DNA from 4 places in the Hahella chejuensis KCTC 2396 genome. Region 4 is predicted to be linked to each of the others. Evidence: riboswitches for the same ligand, from Rfam matches in the RefSeq annotation. Region 4 holds a riboswitch; each other region holds the start of a gene.
The links. A riboswitch is a leader RNA that binds a small molecule or an ion and turns the genes downstream of it on or off. The one in region 4 is predicted to bind cobalamin.
Positions count from the first base shown of each region.

Region 1 (4,270 bases), 1.1 Mb from region 4:
GGCTACGTATGCTTCATCCGGCGCGAATGTAGAGTCCATGCGCTGCATGGCCACATAGAGACGCCCATTCACGATAACCCCCGCCGACATTTCTGGCACGCCATCGTCATCGTAGTGACTCAAATCTATTTCTTTAATTTTGAAGTCTTCCGGATCACTTGGATTAACCACCCAGATGGAAGACGCACCATAACGAAGGACATACGCCTTCGTTTCACTAACAAATAAGATATCGTATGGATTACTTAAAGACTTACCTGGATCATTGGTCGATACCTGCCACTCAGGAACTCCACCCGGACGGTCAAAACTATATTTAGTAATATTATCTTGACCAAACTTACCCAAGCGATAAAAGTAATCCCCCCAAACAGCAACTGCGATGTCAGACTTGTCTGAGCCAGCATAACCTTCCTCAACATCATAAGGAGAAACGGCTGAAGCAATAGATATTTCACTTGAGTCAAAATTTGTAGAAATGTTAGCGATAACTGCGAGGGTCTCTGATTTTGGAGTTGTGCCTGCAGTACCTTCAACTCCACCACCTCCGCATCCATTCAGTAATAAGACAAGCGCTTGAGATAGACCAATCCATCCTAATATTTTGTAGCTTGTTGGCATGACCGAACCCTCTTTTATTAAAAGTAAGCCATTAAAATAAATGCATTAAAGACACAAAGAAGTGACGCCCAGGAGAGGGGAAACCATTAAAGGCTTCAACAACTTCATCGGTCACATTGTTTGCGCTGACTTCGACAGTAGTCTCGCCATCGGACCAGCGTCCCACCACATCGACAATGTTCTGATCTTCCACTTCCGTTTCCTGAGCGCTGTCGTAATAAGCCCCGGATTCATGGCGATACTCGACGGAGGTGGTGATGCGCCCGATACTCCAGGCGGCGGATAAAAAGTGGGAATAGGTGTAAGCGCCCGCCAGTTGTTTGCCGTGCAGATCGCGAGCGTCTGACAGGTTTTCTGTGTCCTGGGCGGTGCTTCTGGCGATAAACGTCCAGGCGGGAACAGGTCGATACATGGCGTCCACTTCCACTCCGCTAACCCTTGCTTTGCCAACATTCTCAAAGCGGCCGACTCCCCTTGAGTCATAAGAGGGGACGATAGCATCTTTTAAATCCCGATAGAAATAGGCCGCTGATACACTAAAACTATCTACGCCCACTTCAAATCCGATGTCACCGTTCAACGCTGTTTCCGGTTGCAACTCACTATTACCAATGAAGAATCCTCTATCGCCGAACTTCTCCGCTAACTGAGGGAACCTCACATCACGGGATGCATTGGTCTTGAGCGACAACCAATCTGTCAGGCGGTAACGAACGCCCGCCTGCAATGAGTGATACTGAGCGCTGTCGGAAGCCGTCTCCACGCGTCCGCTCATGGATGCAGCAGGGGTTTCATCTTCAAGAAAATATTGGCGCGCACTCAGCCGCACCAGCCAGATGTCTTCCGCGTCCGCCCACTCGTCCTGTACTCCCAATAAATAGGTCATGCGCTCAAAGTCCTGCTTTTGGCTGCGTCGGGTCAGGTCCTCTTCTTGATAAGTTTCCTTCCGCGCCTCCAATGTAGCGGAGAACAGATGCAACCCTAATGAATAGGAGCCATACAGCTCTGCGCCGACCACATCCGTATTTGCTCGTGTTTTCTGCACGCCCAGGCCGACGCGGCTTTGACTGTCGTCATATCGTTCTTCCTGGGTGGACCAGAATATACGCCCGGTGTAATTTTCCCGCGCATTTCTCGCGAAACTCAGTTTGCTCTGCAAACGAGTGAAATCCGTATCCAGACTGGTTCGCGTACTCTCTAAGTTGGCGATATCAGGCAGATGCTGATCTTTATTGAAGTGTTGCGCCATCAGTTGCAGATCCGTACGATCCGACAAGCTTCGCTCCGCTGTCAACATGCCGTTGAACTGACTAAAGTCCGCATTACGACGGCGCTCTACACGATCATCGTAGGGATTAAATTCAGTTTGATTATTGTTCAGCATCTCGAAATCGTTATCACTGCCGAGATAATCGAGAGAAGCGAGGTAGTTTGTCTCACCTACGCTATCGGCGAAAGTAAGCGCCCCTTTGCGACTGTTAAATGATCCATACCCAAGGGCCAATTGCTTGATGGGCTTGCTGAAGCGAAGGGATTTGATATTGATCGCGCCGCCGACCCCGGAGTAGCCCAGCTGAATCGGCGTCGCGCCTTTATAAATTTCAATCTGCTCAATGCCGCTCAACAATATCTGGCTCAAGTCCACCGCGCCGCCAGTGGCGTCGTTTAGCAAAACCCCATCCAGATAAACATTCACCTGCTTACTGGTGGAGCCGCGCAGATAAACAGCCGAGTAAGATCCCAACCCACCGCTCTGCCGCACTTGGACACCGGTTTCATTCTTCAGCACATCCGCGACGGTGGCGACTTTCGAGTCAAATTGCTCGCGCTTGATCACTTTCACGAAGCCAGTCTGATATTCCGCGTCAATCTCATCCGCAGATGGCGCCTTGGCTTCGACGACAACAGGCCCCAACTCTTCCGCGCGAGCGCCGGTCAGTTGAGAGCCAACTAAAAGCAAAAGGGTTACAAGCCTCATAATGTTCCGACAAGAGTAGCGCCAGTGAATGTAATGGTTGCGCAGCGGAAACAAGCAAAGAGGGAAAGGAGTCGAGTCAGACGAATCCCGGCAAAGCCCTCCGCTATGCCACGCGATCAGCAGGCGTCAGGCCGGTCTCCGGGCTCATGAGTGGCGTAACCGGCGACAACGTCTTCCCGCGAATCCGCAGTGACAGGGGGTTGTCGTTTGACTCATTTACCGTTGCGGGGGCAGCGTCGGATTTTAACCGACTTCCCGTTTCATCCCGTGAACGAATGTTCGTGGGACACCTGATGCAATGGGGCGTAAGCTAAATGGCCGCCCCGGCAAAGTCAAGGCGCACAAAGCGCCTCACGAAAACAACAGGCTTCAAGGTGACGACAACCTGTTGATAACTATCAAAATGTAGTCTCGCCCCTGTTCCCAATAAGTGAGGAGCGGAGTTCGCTCGCTTAGCTATCGGAGCGGAACAGACAATGTTTGGCGTAATCCGTCGCCTCATTCGCCGTCCAGTCACCCTTCGGCTTGGTCGCCATATCCTCACACCAGTCCTTGCTCCCCACCTCAGGAGAACAGCCAGCCAATGCGCCCAGACTCAACCCCACCACCAATAGCCAAGAAGATACGCGTTTAATCGCCATAGTAATCCCAAATATCAGGTCATCAATTCATCTTTAGCGAGCAAGTATACAGGAGAGGACTGGAAATTGGAGTGATTGCCGGCTCCGAGCCATCGACCTATCTGACGATACAGGTTTCCAGCACAAGCAAAGCAACGCTAAAGCAGTGTGTTAAGGGCATACTTCAGATGCGTGCGCGTAAAGTGAAACGTTCAACCACACCCCTGAATATGTTGTTCCACAATCCTGATATCCCATGCTTTCAATAAAGTAGACTACCGACATTTCCATCCACCAACCTATAAAAAGTAAGCATAAAAAGGCTGCGAAAATAATTCCTCCCTGCGCTTTTTTAAAGAATGCCGAACCTAATCTCCGGTCGATCACTCCTGTGATAATGATAACCGTGACGACAAGCGGCAATAGCAGGTAACGCACGCCGCTCTTAACCTCAATTGTGCTAACCCCATTGGCTGCCGCCTGCTGTTCTGAATAAACGATAGATATGAAATGAAAGACGAAAGCGGCCGTCAGTAGCTGTAAAAGAACAATAAGCAAAATTTTGCCGTACCTAGACTTCATCACTGATCACTCACACGGCCTGAACAAAAGGCTTACAATTCATAATATTCACCGTACAAATGCAACATTTGTTTTGGCTCGACGGAAAGTTTCCAGGCCAACATCCCTCTCCTCCAGCGACGCCTATCACTATTTCGATTTGCATCTCAAAAAGTTACTCTTTTCCGACTTTCGAAGTAAAAGGTGCGAGCACAATGCAACTGAACCAACTGACTTTCTTCCTCCAACAAACCCTCACGGATGAAAGGTTTGATAATGCTGAGAAGCAGGCGTTGCTGGCGATGCTTGAGACTTTACAGCCGGATCAGGTGCGTTTTATGCGTAATCGCGCCTTTGAGTTGACCCGTCCATTGATCGTCAATGGGGGCGATGAGGCGCTCAGGGCGTTGAAATGGCTGGAGCGGGTGATCAAGGCTTTGGACTCAGGCGAAGAGGAGAGTAACTTAACGCGAGCCTACTTTAGTCCCGG
Region 1 is NC_007645.1:951,950-956,219, reverse strand. It holds gene HCH_RS33555 (hypothetical protein) at 1-621, opposite strand, end outside; gene HCH_RS04350 (TonB-dependent receptor plug domain-containing protein) at 653-2,599, opposite strand; cobalamin riboswitch at 2,711-2,908, opposite strand; gene HCH_RS04345 (DUF3012 domain-containing protein) at 3,052-3,240, opposite strand; gene HCH_RS04340 (hypothetical protein) at 3,391-3,801, opposite strand; gene HCH_RS04335 (phospholipase D-like domain-containing protein) at 3,996-4,270, shown strand, end outside.
Region 1: linked by a shared signal. The riboswitch ahead of HCH_RS04350 (TonB-dependent receptor plug domain-containing protein) and the one ahead of HCH_RS31265 (ribonucleoside-diphosphate reductase subunit alpha) in region 4 are both predicted to bind cobalamin.

Region 2 (4,270 bases), 450 kb from region 4:
ATCGCGCATGGCGACAATCCAGGCCTCATCGCGCAGCGCCCGCGTCGCCACATATTGCGCGGCGCTGTTCACCGTCCAGGGACCAAGCTGGCGCTGCAACGCCGCTAGCCAGTAAGGCGCGGCCGCCACAAATCCCAAACGCACTCCCGGCCAGCCAAAAAATTTGCCGAAGGAGCGCAGCACAACGACGTTCTCCGGCAAGGTCTCGCCCAGCAGGCTGGAATCCGCCTCCGCATCGGCGAAGGCTTCATCCGCCACTAGCACCGCGCCGCGAGTTTGCAGTCCCTGCGCCAACTCACGCAGCGTCGCCAATGGCGTCGTACGGGCGGCGGGGTTATTCGGATTAATCACCACCAGCACGCGCAAGTTTTCTGTCTGCGCCAGACGCGCCGCCGCCCCCGCCAGATCCCCCGCAGGATAGTGGACGATGTTGAAACCCTGACGACGCCAGTGATGCTCATGCTCGCGATAACCGACGTCCGGCAGCGCCGCTGCGCCGGGCGCGCAGCAGGCGGGCAGATGCTGAATCGCCCATTGCGCGCCGGGAATCGCCAGCAGGGAATCCGTCCCGTAATAAGCGCTGGCGGCCTGTTGCAGCGCCGGATCGAAATAAGGCAGACGCCGAAAGACTTGCGCCGGAATGCTCGTCAATGGGTACGGAAACGGACTGACGCCGGTGGACAGATCCAGCCAGTCATCAGGGTCAATGCCGTAGAGTTGACTGTACTTTCCCAGGTCGCCGCCATGGACGGGAACCGGCTCTTCCGCCTGAGGGCCCGCATGGCCGGCCCCGTTATCGAAGTCGTTCCCGTTCATTCAAACCGCTCCCCACAGCCACAGCGCGCATGCTCCCAAGGCGACCGTCGCCGTCCACAATGCCAGAGCGCGATTGATGAGCGCACAGGCGCCTTCGATGGATTGCGCCGAGGCGGCGTCGCCGCAGCCCAGCAACGGCCGTTGTTGCAGGCTGCCGTGATAAGTCGCCGCGCCGCCGAGCCGCACCCGCAGCGCGCCTGCGCCCGCCGCCATTACCGGTCCCGCATTGGGGCTTTTCCAGTGTGCGCCCTGAGCGCGCCAGCATTGCAGGGCGCTGTCCATGGCGCCGCAACAGGCGTAACTGAAGGCGGTCAGGCGGGCGGGAATCCAGTTGAGGACATCGTCCAATCGCGCCGCCGCCCAGCCAAAATTCACATAACGCGCATTCTTATAGCCCCACATTGCATCCAGCGTATTGCTGAGACGATACAACACCACGCCGGGAATGCCTGCGACCAGAAACCAGAAGATCGCGGCGAAGATGGCGTCGTTGCCATTCTCCAGGGCCGATTCCGTGGCGGCGGAGGCGATTTCCTCCTCGCTCAGTCCCGCCGTGTCGCGGCTGACGATCATGGACAAGCTGCGCCGCGCCGCGTCCGCGTCATGCCTGCGCAACGGCGCGGCGACCCTGCGCGCATGATCCAGCAAACTGCGCCAGCCGATAGCGAGATAGAGTACGAAAGCGGAGAAAAGGATACGCACCCAGGCGGAAGATTCACTCCACTCGCCCGCCAGCCAGGCGAACGCCGTCCAGGGCAGAATAGCGGCCGTCAACGCCGCCGCGCCAAGCGCGCGCATCGTTGGCGCAGAGAAGTCGGCGATGCGGATGCCCCCTTCCACCCAGCCGGCGTAACGCCCGAAGCCAACCAGGGGATGCAGCCGGCGCGGTTCTCCCAGCAGGGCGTCGAAACTCAGGGCGAGGACAAGAATCAGCAATGTTTCCATCGGTCGGTATGCGCCAGGCTCATGATGAGGCGACCTATTCTCACCATGGTCCACGCGCATTGCAACCCGCTAACTTGTTGACTTCCCCCGCATTCAGCCAATAGCATATCCCGCTGACCAAGGTGCTCGACCGCGAGATAATCGGGAAATCTGGTGCGCGTTACGCTAATCCAGTGCTGCCCCCGCAACGGTAATCGAAAGTAATTTGCCAACGCCACTGTGTCGTCAGTTTTGACATGGGAAGGCGCAAATGTTGTGTCGAAAATGCTTCGACCTTTCGTAAGCCCGGAGACCGGCCTTGCTTTATCCACTGCAGTTCGTACGGGTAGGTGCGCAGATCATGCAAACTAAAAATCTCTCTCTTCCATTGCTGGCTTCCAATAACGCAGCGCTACAACTTATCGGCGCCATGTGTTTCGGCGGACTGATTCTGTTCGCAGTGGGTTTTCTGTCCATGGATGCGGCTCACAACGCCGCCCACGACACCCGGCATGCGTTTGCCTTCCCCTGTCACTAAAAAATACTGATTCTCCTGGCTCCTACAGGGCCTGACGTCCGTTCGTCCGCGTCAACTCCGCACAGGTTTTAAGACACGCACGACGACGCATCGCATGAGGAAGAGACATGTTATTTCAGCGTATTATCCTGGCGTCGCTGCTGGTCGGCCTGTTGGCTGGCGGCCTGCTGAGCGCCGTACAACACTCCCAGGTCACCAGTATCATTCTGGAGGCGGAAACCTACGAAGGCGGCGAGGAGCCTGAGCCGGTCGTAATGGAAGATCACCAGCATGCGGCGGCGGACGCCCATCATGAGCACGACCACGGCGGCGCCGAAGCTGGCGGCCATCATCATGACGAAGACGCCTGGGCCCCGGAAGACGGCCTGGAGCGCACCCTGTATACCCTGCTTGCCAACGTGCTCGCCGGTATCGGCTTCAGCGCCCTGATGCTGGCCTGTATGTACGCCGCCAGACTCAGCGGCAAAAGCGGCGCAGGCTGGGGCGCGGGATTAGTGTGGGGACTGGCGGGCTATGGCGTGTTCTTTGTCGCTCCCGCCCTGGGACTGCCGCCGGAGATTCCCGGTATGCAGGCCGCCGCGCTGGAAAATCGCCAGCTGTGGTGGATCGCCACCGCCTTGGTCACCGCTATCGGGTTCGCTTTGCTGGCGTTCGCGCCGGGATGGAAAAAGCTGGGCGGACTGCCTCTGCTGATTATTCCCCACCTGGTCGGCGCGCCGCACGCCAATGCGCCGGAGTTCGCCGCCGCCAACCCACAGGCTCTGCAAGCGCTACAGATGCTGCATCATCAATTCATCACCGCCGCCACCCTGACCAACGCGTTGTTCTGGGTGATCGTCGGGCTGGCCTGCGCCTGGTTCCTGCGTCGTTGGAGCAGCCAGGACGCTGCGCTGCAGGCGCGCTGAGTCAATGGACGTCGCCGCCCAGGCTGCCCCCGCCGCCTACCCTTTCGCCGCGGTTGTCGGCCAGCAGCCGCTGAAAACCGCATTGCTGCTCGCCGCCATCAATCCTCATCTGGGCGGCGTCTTGATCAGCGGTCCGCGCGGCTCCGCCAAATCGACACTGGCGCGGGGACTGGCGGATCTGCTGCCGGAAGCGGCGGACAAATTCGTCACTCTGCCCCTGGGCGCTTCGGAAGAGCGCCTGATCGGCAGCATTGACCTGCAACAGGCTATGGGCGAGCGACGCGTGCAGTTTAACCCCGGCCTGTTGGCCAAAGCTCACGGCGGCGTGCTTTATATTGATGAAGTCAATTTGCTGCCCGACCCCTTGGTGGACGCCCTGCTCGACACGGCGGCCTCGGGCGTGAACTTTGTCGAGCGGGACGGCCTCAGTCACAGCCATCCGGCGCAGTTTATTCTGATCGGCACCATGAACCCGGATGAAGGCGAACTGCGTCCGCAGCTACAGGACCGTTTCGGTCTCGCGGTCACGCTGGATGAAACCTATGACGTGGAACAGCGCATGGCTATTGTGGAGCGGCGTCTGGCCTTCGAACAGGATCGCAACGCGTTTCGGGCGCAATGGCGCGATGCGCAACGAGAGCTGAAAAGCCGCATCGCCGCCGCCCGCGAACGCCTGCCGCAGGTTCTCTGCCCAACAGATATACAACGGGATATCGCCAGCCAATGCCTCGCCGCCAGCGTAGAAGGCGTGCGCGCGGACATTTGCTGGCGCCGCGCCGCCATCGCCCACGCCGCCTGGAACGGACGCGACGAGGTCAGCGTGGAAGACGTAGCGGCGACGCGTTCGTTCGCGCTTAGCCATCGCGCCAAACATCAGGACACACCCCCTCCCCCCACTGGCGCCGCGCCCCCTCAAGGTGGCGGAAGCGCCAACAGTGGAGGAGATTCATCTTCTTCGTCATCTTCCGGAACCGCCGGCGACTGGGGGGGCATGCCGCCGCAACGGATGGCGGCGGACAAGCCTGTGACGCCACAACTGCCCGAGATCCCAACGCTACGTTCTCCGTCCTCTCGTCGCGACACACAG
Region 2 is NC_007645.1:6,596,884-6,601,153, forward strand. It holds gene cobD (threonine-phosphate decarboxylase CobD) at 1-816, opposite strand, end outside; gene cbiB (adenosylcobinamide-phosphate synthase CbiB) at 817-1,761, opposite strand; cobalamin riboswitch at 1,865-2,077, shown strand; gene HCH_RS29175 (CbtB domain-containing protein) at 2,102-2,278, shown strand; gene HCH_RS29180 (CbtA family protein) at 2,386-3,183, shown strand; gene HCH_RS29185 (ATP-binding protein) at 3,188-4,270, shown strand, end outside.
Region 2: linked by a shared signal. The riboswitch ahead of HCH_RS29175 (CbtB domain-containing protein) and the one ahead of HCH_RS31265 (ribonucleoside-diphosphate reductase subunit alpha) in region 4 are both predicted to bind cobalamin.

Region 3 (4,270 bases), 100 kb from region 4:
CGCAGTTCTTGCCGGCGGCGGCGATGGAAAAGGCGTTCCGGGCGGCGTTGCGCGAGTCTGGTGAGGAGATTGAGGCGTACAGCTTTCCTCCTGGCGCGCTGCGTTTGCGCGAGGCCATCGTGCAGCGCATGAAGGACGCCTGGTGCGACCTGGAGCCGGACGATATTCTCATTACCAACGGATGTCACGAAGCGCTGACTCTGGCGTTGAGGGCGGTGACGCAGCCGGGAGATGTAGTGGCGGTGGAGTCGCCCACTTACTTTGGGTTGCTGCAAGTCATTGATGCGCTGGGACTAAAGGCGCTGGAAATTCCCGCTGATCCTAAAAGCGGGCTCAGCCTGGAGGCGCTGCAACTGGCGTTGGAGCAGTGGCCGGTCAAAGCCTGTGTGGCCATGCCCAATTTTAGCAACCCCCTGGGATGCCTGATGCCGGATGAGCGCAAGGAGCAGCTGGTGCGCTTGCTTGAAGTCCGAGGCGTTCCTCTGATCGAGAATGATATTTACGGCGAGTTGGGCTTTTCCGGTCTGCGGCCGCGAGCGGCGAAGAGCTATGACCGCGCCGGCGGCGTGCTGTATTGTTCGTCGTTTTCCAAATCAATCGCCCCCGGTTTGCGGGTGGGATGGATGGCGCCGGGGCGCTGGCTGCCCCAGGTCGGCTACCTGAAATTCGCCAGCACCCTGGCCTGCCCAAGCTTGCCGCAGATGGCGGTGGCGCATTATCTGGCGCAGGCGGATTTCGACCGCCATCTGCGACGCATGCGCCATGAGTTCGCGGTGCATGTGGAGCGTATGACGACGGCGGTGCTGCGGCATTTTCCCCCGGGCGTGCGGGTATCGCAGCCGGCGGGCGGTTTTGTGCTGTGGGTGGAGTTGGCGGAAGGTCGCGACACCGTTGCGTTGTATCGCAAAGCGCTGGCCGCCGGGGTGAGCATTGCGCCGGGAACCCTGTTCAGCGGCGACGGCGACAAGTACAGGCATTGCCTGCGCCTCAATTGCGCGGCCCCTTGGACGGCGGAGGCGGAAGACGCGATCCGCCAGCTGGGGGGTTGGTTGCGCGCAGGCTAAGCGGGATTACCAGCCAAAGCTGAAAGTGGGGTCAATGAGAAACATGACGCCGCTATAGCAGGCGAGCATCAGGAAGCTGCTGATAAAGCCATGAAAGGCGGTCCTGTAGCCTGCTTCTTCGTCTTTCCTGATAAGAAAGCGATAGCCGGCGAAACAGCTCAGGCCAATCACAAATAACGCCACCAAGGCGAAGCCGCCGTTAACCACCTGCATATTGATAATGAAATTCTCCCGCGCGGTTGCGGCCTCCGGCGCTTCATCCGGGTACAGAATGAAGGAGCCCGGCAGCAACGGGTGGGCGGTGGCTTCAATGGTGTAATGATAGAAGGGCCAGAAGCGTCCGCAGCGGGCGAGCAGAGGGTCGCCTTCACGGGCGCTGACTACGGCGTTGGCGGCGAATAGCGGGCCGCCGCAAAGATCGAATTCTTTTTTCACCTCTTCCCGGCTGCGCAGTTCGACACTGCGCTCAATGCTCACCGGCGACCAACCGGTCAGATTGAAGACGGTATATTCCAGCAGGCTCAAACCGTAGGCTAATCCCGCGTATATAAACACAAGGAACAACAGGCGTTTCAGAATGAGTCCATGGCGGGACAGAGGCGCGTCGGTCATACAGTCTTATTCTTGTCGGTGATTACGGGAGCGTAAAACTGACACAATCTTGCAGACAGGTCCAGCGCCCCTCAGCGGCTTTCTGGACTTAAAATGACCAATTCACGATAATGTGGGCCGCAATGGTTCCAGTTGCTCAAAGTTCGATCATTTTCGATGTGAGCAGGATTAAATGGGAATCCGGCGGGCCCAATCATACCAGGGCCTGATCAACCGGAGCTGTCCCCGCAACTGTGAGCGAAGAGCCTGCCCCGGATAGCGTCGCCCCTCCTAACCGCGACGCCGTCAAAGCCACTGACTGGAGACTGTCTCCATGCTCGGGAAGGTGGGGTTAGGCTGCGAAACGCAAGCCAGGAGACCTGCCATTGTTCGCTCTCACTCAGAGCCTGTTATATCCGACCGTAAACGGGGAATTTACGCCGGATTCGCACCTCGCATCGATTCAAGGCGGCATCTGCATGTTGGTTAAGGCTTTTCGGGCCCTGGGATTGCTATCAGCGCTTACTTTCACTCTTTCCGTCAACGCGGGCGATGTTCGCGCGGCTGAGCCCACAGTCATGTCGGTCAACCAGTGCGTTGACCAGATGATGGGGTATCTCGCCCCGGAAAATCTGGTGTCGGTCACCTGGCTCAGCCATCAGCCCTCTGAGCTGGCAATTGCGCCGACCCTGCGCGACATTCCCGCCAACTTTGGTTTTATCGAGCAGGTGCTCGAACTCAGGCCGGATATCGTAATGGCGGGCCAGTATGGCGCGTCCTCGCTGAAGCCGATGGTGGGAAAGTTCAATATGCGATGGGTTGAGATTCCGCTGCCGCAATCCCTTGACGACTTGCAGGCGAGCTGGCGAATGGTGGGGGAGGCCGTGCGTAAGCCTGAGCAGGCGGCGGACATTGTCAGAGGATTGCGCGATTACTTCGCGGATGTTCATGGAAAGATAGCGGATAAACAGGTAAAGGCGCTGGTCCTTAACGCCAATGGCTGGATCGCTGGCGAAGGGAATTTTCAGGACGCTTTTCTGGACGCCATCGGCGTGATCAACGTGGCGAGTGAGCAAGGCGTGCAAGGCTGGGGACAGGTAGATCTGGAAACGCTGGTGCGCTGGCGTCCGGATTTATTGGTGCTGGTCAGCAACAGCTATGACAGTGAGGCGCTGGCCACTAACTGGGTGGAGCATCCATTGCTGAAACGCCGTCCCTCCCGGTTTAAACCGCTGTATATCCCCGCCGACTGGTTGTCCTGTGGAACCCCCGCCATGACCCTCGCGGCTCAAAAGGTGGCGGATCATATCCTGGCGCATGAGCGTAAGGCCTCCGAAGGGGAGGTCGCGGATGACTTATAACCGGCTGCTATGGGTATTAAGTCTGACGCTGGCTTTCCTGTTCGCGCTATCGCTATGCACCGGCCGGGTGTCGGGAGTGAGCTGGCCGGGATGGGACCTGGAAACTCAGTTGATTCTATGGGAAGTGCGTCTGCCGCGGACGCTGTTGGCGCTGTTATGCGGAACCGTATTGGCGTTGTCCGGCGCCGTATTGCAGGGGCTGTTGCGCAATCCGCTGGCGGACGCCGGCGTACTGGGAGTGTCCTCCACGGCGGCGTTGAGTTCCGTGTGCGCCATCTATTTTGGATTTTCCGCCAGCGGTCTGTTTACCCCGGTGGCGGGCATTATCGGCGCCATGCTGGGACTGCTGGCGCTGGTGGCGATTGTGGGGTCGGAAGCGGGCATTGTGATGATCATTCTCGCCGGGGCCGCGATTAATTCGTTCAGTTCAGCGCTGACGGCGCTGGCTTTGAATATGGCGCCAAATCCTTTCGCGGTGCAGGACATTCTGTTCTGGCTGATGGGCTCATTTGAACATCGCACTTTGCAACACTTCTATCTGGCGGCGCCGCCTGCGTTATTGGGCATGGTCTTGCTGTTCAGCGTATCGCGCTCCCTGGATGCCTTATCGCTGGGAGAAAATACCGCCCGTTCCATGGGCGTGCGTCTGCAGAAAGTACAATGGGTGGCGGGGCTGGGCGTGGCATTGGCGGTGGGCGCCAGTGTGGCGGTGAGCGGCGTCATCGGGTTTGTGGGACTGGTGGTGCCGCACATGTTGCGGCCGTTCACCGAGTGGCGGCCGGGCCGGTTGCTGCTGCCCAGCGCACTGGCGGGCGGCAGTCTGATGCTGCTTACCGATATTGCAGTGCGCTGTCTGCCGCCGGGACCGGAGTTGCGAGTCGGCGTCATTACAGCGTTGTTGGGCGGGCCGTTTTTCCTGTGGCTGTTGCGTCACCTGCGTAAAGCGGAGGCCCTGGTATGAGCGACGCGCTGAGTCTGGAACTAAGCGGATTGCAGGTGGGGTATCCCGGGGCTCCGGTCTTATCCGATGTCAGTTTTCGTCTGCCATCCGGACAACTGACGGCGATACTGGGCAGCAACGGCGCAGGCAAGTCCACCCTGTTGAAAACCATAGTCGGCCTGATCCCCAAACTATCCGGCGCTATGCGGCTGCAAGGTCAGGATCTGTGCGAGATGGCGCCGAAACAGCGGGCGCAGCATATTTCATATCTGGATCAGGACACCGATTGCCATTGGCCATTGACGGTGGAGACC
Region 3 is NC_007645.1:6,942,409-6,946,678, reverse strand. It holds gene HCH_RS30855 (PLP-dependent aminotransferase family protein) at 1-1,064, shown strand, start outside; gene HCH_RS30850 (hypothetical protein) at 1,071-1,676, opposite strand; cobalamin riboswitch at 1,783-2,058, shown strand; gene HCH_RS30845 (ABC transporter substrate-binding protein) at 2,042-3,016, shown strand; gene HCH_RS30840 (FecCD family ABC transporter permease) at 3,006-3,977, shown strand; gene HCH_RS30835 (ABC transporter ATP-binding protein) at 3,974-4,270, shown strand, end outside.
Region 3: linked by a shared signal. The riboswitch ahead of HCH_RS30845 (ABC transporter substrate-binding protein) and the one ahead of HCH_RS31265 (ribonucleoside-diphosphate reductase subunit alpha) in region 4 are both predicted to bind cobalamin.

Region 4 (4,270 bases):
GTGAGAGTGGGAGATATAACGTTCCAGAAAGCCGGATAGCGAGCCGCCTTTGGCGCGCACAATGGCGGCGAGTCGACTTAAGTCGTAGAAGGGACTGTCCTGATAAGGCGTCGCATGTAAGCTGACGTCACCCTGTAATACTTTTTTCAGTTGCTCAACCTGAGGCTGTGCGTGAGCCGGCAGGAGAGGCTCCAGTCTGGCCAGCGCCTGTTCCAGAGAAAGCCCCTGTTGAACCTGATGGTTCAAATGTCGCAACAATTGGCTCAGATTCGAGTTTGGCGAAGAAATAAGGATCACGATTTAACCTCTACAGATATAGGGGAGTTGCTCCGGAGGCAGCGAGCTTTTGTCGTCGCCGTAGACTTTGCGTGGACCCGAGTGCGCTGATGCGCATGTCCAGCCCAGGGTGCGCAATGCGCCATCAGGATTGCTGACGACCGGTCGAAAGCTGATGGTCCTTGGCGCTTCTCCCGCGCGAGGGGAAAGGGTGAAGTGCAAGGCGCCGTTTGGATCTAGTTCAATATGCTGGAAATAAGTCGGCTCGACATTACTCAAAGCGTGCAGCCCTTCTCTGTCAGGCCAGACGCCGGAGTAAGCGTACGCTTCCGCTATGTCCAGTCTGGTCCCCTCCAATAAGCCAAAAGCTTCGGTCAGGCGGGATTTGATGATCCCGTTACGTCCGGCGTTCAATGCAAACGTCAAAGCGATACAAACAACGGCGATGCAGGTGAGTATCTCCAGCCAACGAAAGCTTTCGGCAGTCTGAAAAGAGGGTTTTAAAGCGAGGGGCGCGCCTCCAGATTGCGGCGGCGGGCTGACTTCGAGTGCAGAGACGCCGGCGCTCGACTGGGCTGGAACAGCTATGAACTGCTGATTGATCCACCGCGCCCGCCAGTTCAAATAGGTCAGAAAAGGAAAGGCGGACAGAATAAACAAAGGATGCAATGCTTGCGCGAGAGTAGAGGCCGCTATCACGGCTGCAATGTAAAGCGCGCTGGACCATGGACCTAGTAGAGGGTCAGAACGGCCCGCCAAGGAGGAACTGCGTGCGAGATTGCCAATCAGAGAAGGAATGAAAAAGTAAAACAACAGGCCACGCAGCGGCGGCCAGATGGGATCTCCAGATATTAGCCGATACTTGCGCCAATTCATGTAATGCCAGAACAGTTCGTACACGCCCAGCGTTAACACATACAAAAGACAGTGCAACCACATAGGCGGCGCAAAATAGGGCGTCAGTTTTTCTTTGAAAAAGCGGCGGCGTTCAGGCAAAGCCAATCCTTAATGCGAAAAAGAAAATTATTAGCAGTTTAGCTGATTTGCATCCTGGATTACTTTGGATTCAGGTAATTACCCGTTTATTTTTGGGATGACAATGAGGTTGGGCAAAATTCGCCTGTTAGGTCGCCATGAAAATCTTGGATATGTGAAGGTTGACGTTAGGGACATCAGTGTGGTTTCGCTGTATTGACTGCGTCGGTTTACTGTTTAGAATGGCCGCCTTTTGGGAATTCTCATGGATTTGAATCTAATCATTGGCGTCTTGATCGAGAGTGCTTGCCTGTTCGCCGCGGCCAAACTGCTGAAAGTCTCGCTGGCGTTTATTGAAGCGTTCTTGATCGTTCTTACGGCGGCTTTGATTGTACACTTTGTCTATGGTCTTCTTGGCTTTCTTCTCGCGCTGGGGTTTTATTTGGTGGCGTTGAAGTTAATCACCAAAGCGGATGCCTATTCAGAGATTTTTATTCTTACCATCATCGGCGTGGGCGTCCAAGCGCTACTGAAAAAGTTCTTATTCGCCGTCATTCTTGCCTGATTTCATCCAGTTTGCCTGCGGCTTTGCTGCATCGCCTTTACGCTACATCTAGTATTTACTTTTAATATCTAAAACCATATATTGTGCTCCAGCTATGGTTCACGCCTGTTCACAGGTTGTGCTAAGAGGGAATCCGGTGAGAGTCCGGTACTGACGCGCAGCGGTGTGGGGGAACGAAAGCGACGCGGGTGAAAACGCCCACGCACTGTCCTGAAAGTGGATGGGAAGCGGTCGCCGTAGGTTCTAAAAAACGTGTAAACGCCCCCGAGTCCGAAGACCTGCCATGCTGAAGTTTTCATGCCTTCGCGACTCAGGGTAATGATAAAGCGCCGCTCTAAGCGAGGCGATTTTCGTCCTGTCTGTGCGTCGCTTTATGTCCCGGTTCGCGGAGGTTCGGCCAGAACACGCGATAGAGGACAATCCCATGACCGGCAGTTTTTCGTCCCCCAGTGAGGCGCGCGCCTCCAGCTCCCCATCTGTTTCATCCGAGTCACACACTCATAACGCCCTGCTGCAGGTGATCAAACGCACCGGTCAGGCTGCGCCGTTTGACGACCGCAAAATCGCTATGGCGGTGACCAAGGCGTTTTTGGCGGTGGAAGGACAGTCCGCGTCCGGCTCGCCCCGTGTGCGGGATTCCGTAGAAAAACTGGTTAAAGATATCGTGGCGCGTCTGCGTCGCCGCAGCCCGGAAGGCGGTTCGGTGCACATCGAGGAAATCCAGGATCTGGTGGAATTGGGCCTGATGCGCGGGGGCTTTCATAAAGTGGCCCGCGCCTATGTGCTGTATCGTGAAGAGCATGCCCGTCAGCGCGCGCCGGCGCCAAGCGAACAGTCAGGGGAGACGCATCCCGATATCAATGTGAAATTCGCTGATGGCTCGGAAGCGCCTTTGAACATGGGACGTCTACGTACAGTGATCAGCGATGCCTGCGCGGACCTGGACGGCGTCAGTGAGGAAAAAGTGCTGCAGGGCGCACTGAAAAACCTGTACAACGGCGTCAAGCATAAAGACGTCAACGCTGCCTTGGTCATGGCGGCGCGTCCGCTGATCGAAGAAGAACCCAACTACTCCTATGTGTGCGCCCGCTTGTTGCTGGATGGTCTGCGCGAAGAGTCTCTGAGCTATCTGAACATCGCAGCGTCCGCGACCGAGGGCGAAATGGCGGAGCTTTATCCCACCGCATTCCGCGCGATTGTTGAGCGCTGCGTAGAGCATGAATTGCTGTCGCCAGAACTGCTGAAATTCGATCTGGAGCGTCTGGGCGCCGCGCTTAAGCCGGAACGTGATCGTCAGCTCACCTACCTGGGATTACAGACCCTTTATGACCGCTACTTTATTCACTGGCGCGAAACCCGTCTGGAACTGCCGCAGGCGTTTTTCATGCGCGTCGCCATGGGATTGTCGGTGCAGGAAGACGATCCCAATGCCCGTGCGATTGAGTTCTATGATCTGTTGTCCTCTTTTGATTACATGTGCTCTACGCCGACCCTGTTTAATGCGGGAACCAATCGTCCGCAGTTGTCGTCCTGCTACCTCACCACAGTGCCGGACGATCTGGAAGGCATCTACGGCGCGATCAAGGATAATGCGCTGCTGTCCAAATGGGCGGGCGGTCTGGGCAACGACTGGACGCCAGTGCGCTCTCTGGGCTCCCATATCAAAGGCACTAACGGTAAGTCTCAGGGCGTAGTGCCGTTTCTGAAAGTCGTGAACGACACGGCGGTGGCGGTGAACCAGGGCGGCAAGCGTAAAGGCGCGGTGTGCGCTTATCTGGAGTCCTGGCACCTGGATATCGAAGAGTTCCTGGAGCTGCGTAAGAACACCGGCGACGAGCGCCGCCGCACCCATGACATGAACTCCGCTAACTGGATTCCTGACCTGTTCATGAAGCGGGTATTCGAGGACAAAGAGTGGACCCTGTTCTCACCCAGCGATGCGCCGGATCTGCATGATTTGTACGGCTCTGCTTTTGAAGCGCGCTATACCCATTACGAATCCCTTGTGGAAAGCGGCGCCATCACCCTGTTCAAGAAAGTGCCTGCGCAGAATCTGTGGCGCAAGATGCTCTCCATGTTGTTCGAAACCGGTCATCCCTGGGTGACCTTCAAAGACCCCTGCAACCTGCGTTCGCCGCAGCAACACGTTGGCGTGGTGCACTCCTCGAACCTGTGTACGGAGATCACACTGAACACCAGCCAGGACGAAATCGCGGTGTGCAACCTGGGCTCGGTCAACCTGGTCAACCACATTCGCAATGGCGAAATCGATCACGATCGTTTGCGCAACACGGTTTATACCGCAGTGCGCATGCTGGATAACGTTATCGACATTAACTATTACGCAGTGCCCCAGGCGCGCAACGCCAACCTGCGTCATCGTCCGGTGGGCATGGGCCTGATGGGCTTTCAGGATGCGCTGTACAAGCTTGGCCTGCCTTACAGCAGCGTAGA
Region 4 is NC_007645.1:7,043,914-7,048,183, reverse strand. It holds gene HCH_RS31280 (type II secretion system F family protein) at 1-297, opposite strand, end outside; gene HCH_RS31275 (pilin) at 301-1,272, opposite strand; gene HCH_RS31270 (hypothetical protein) at 1,517-1,816, shown strand; cobalamin riboswitch at 1,895-2,117, shown strand; gene HCH_RS31265 (ribonucleoside-diphosphate reductase subunit alpha) at 2,241-4,270, shown strand, end outside.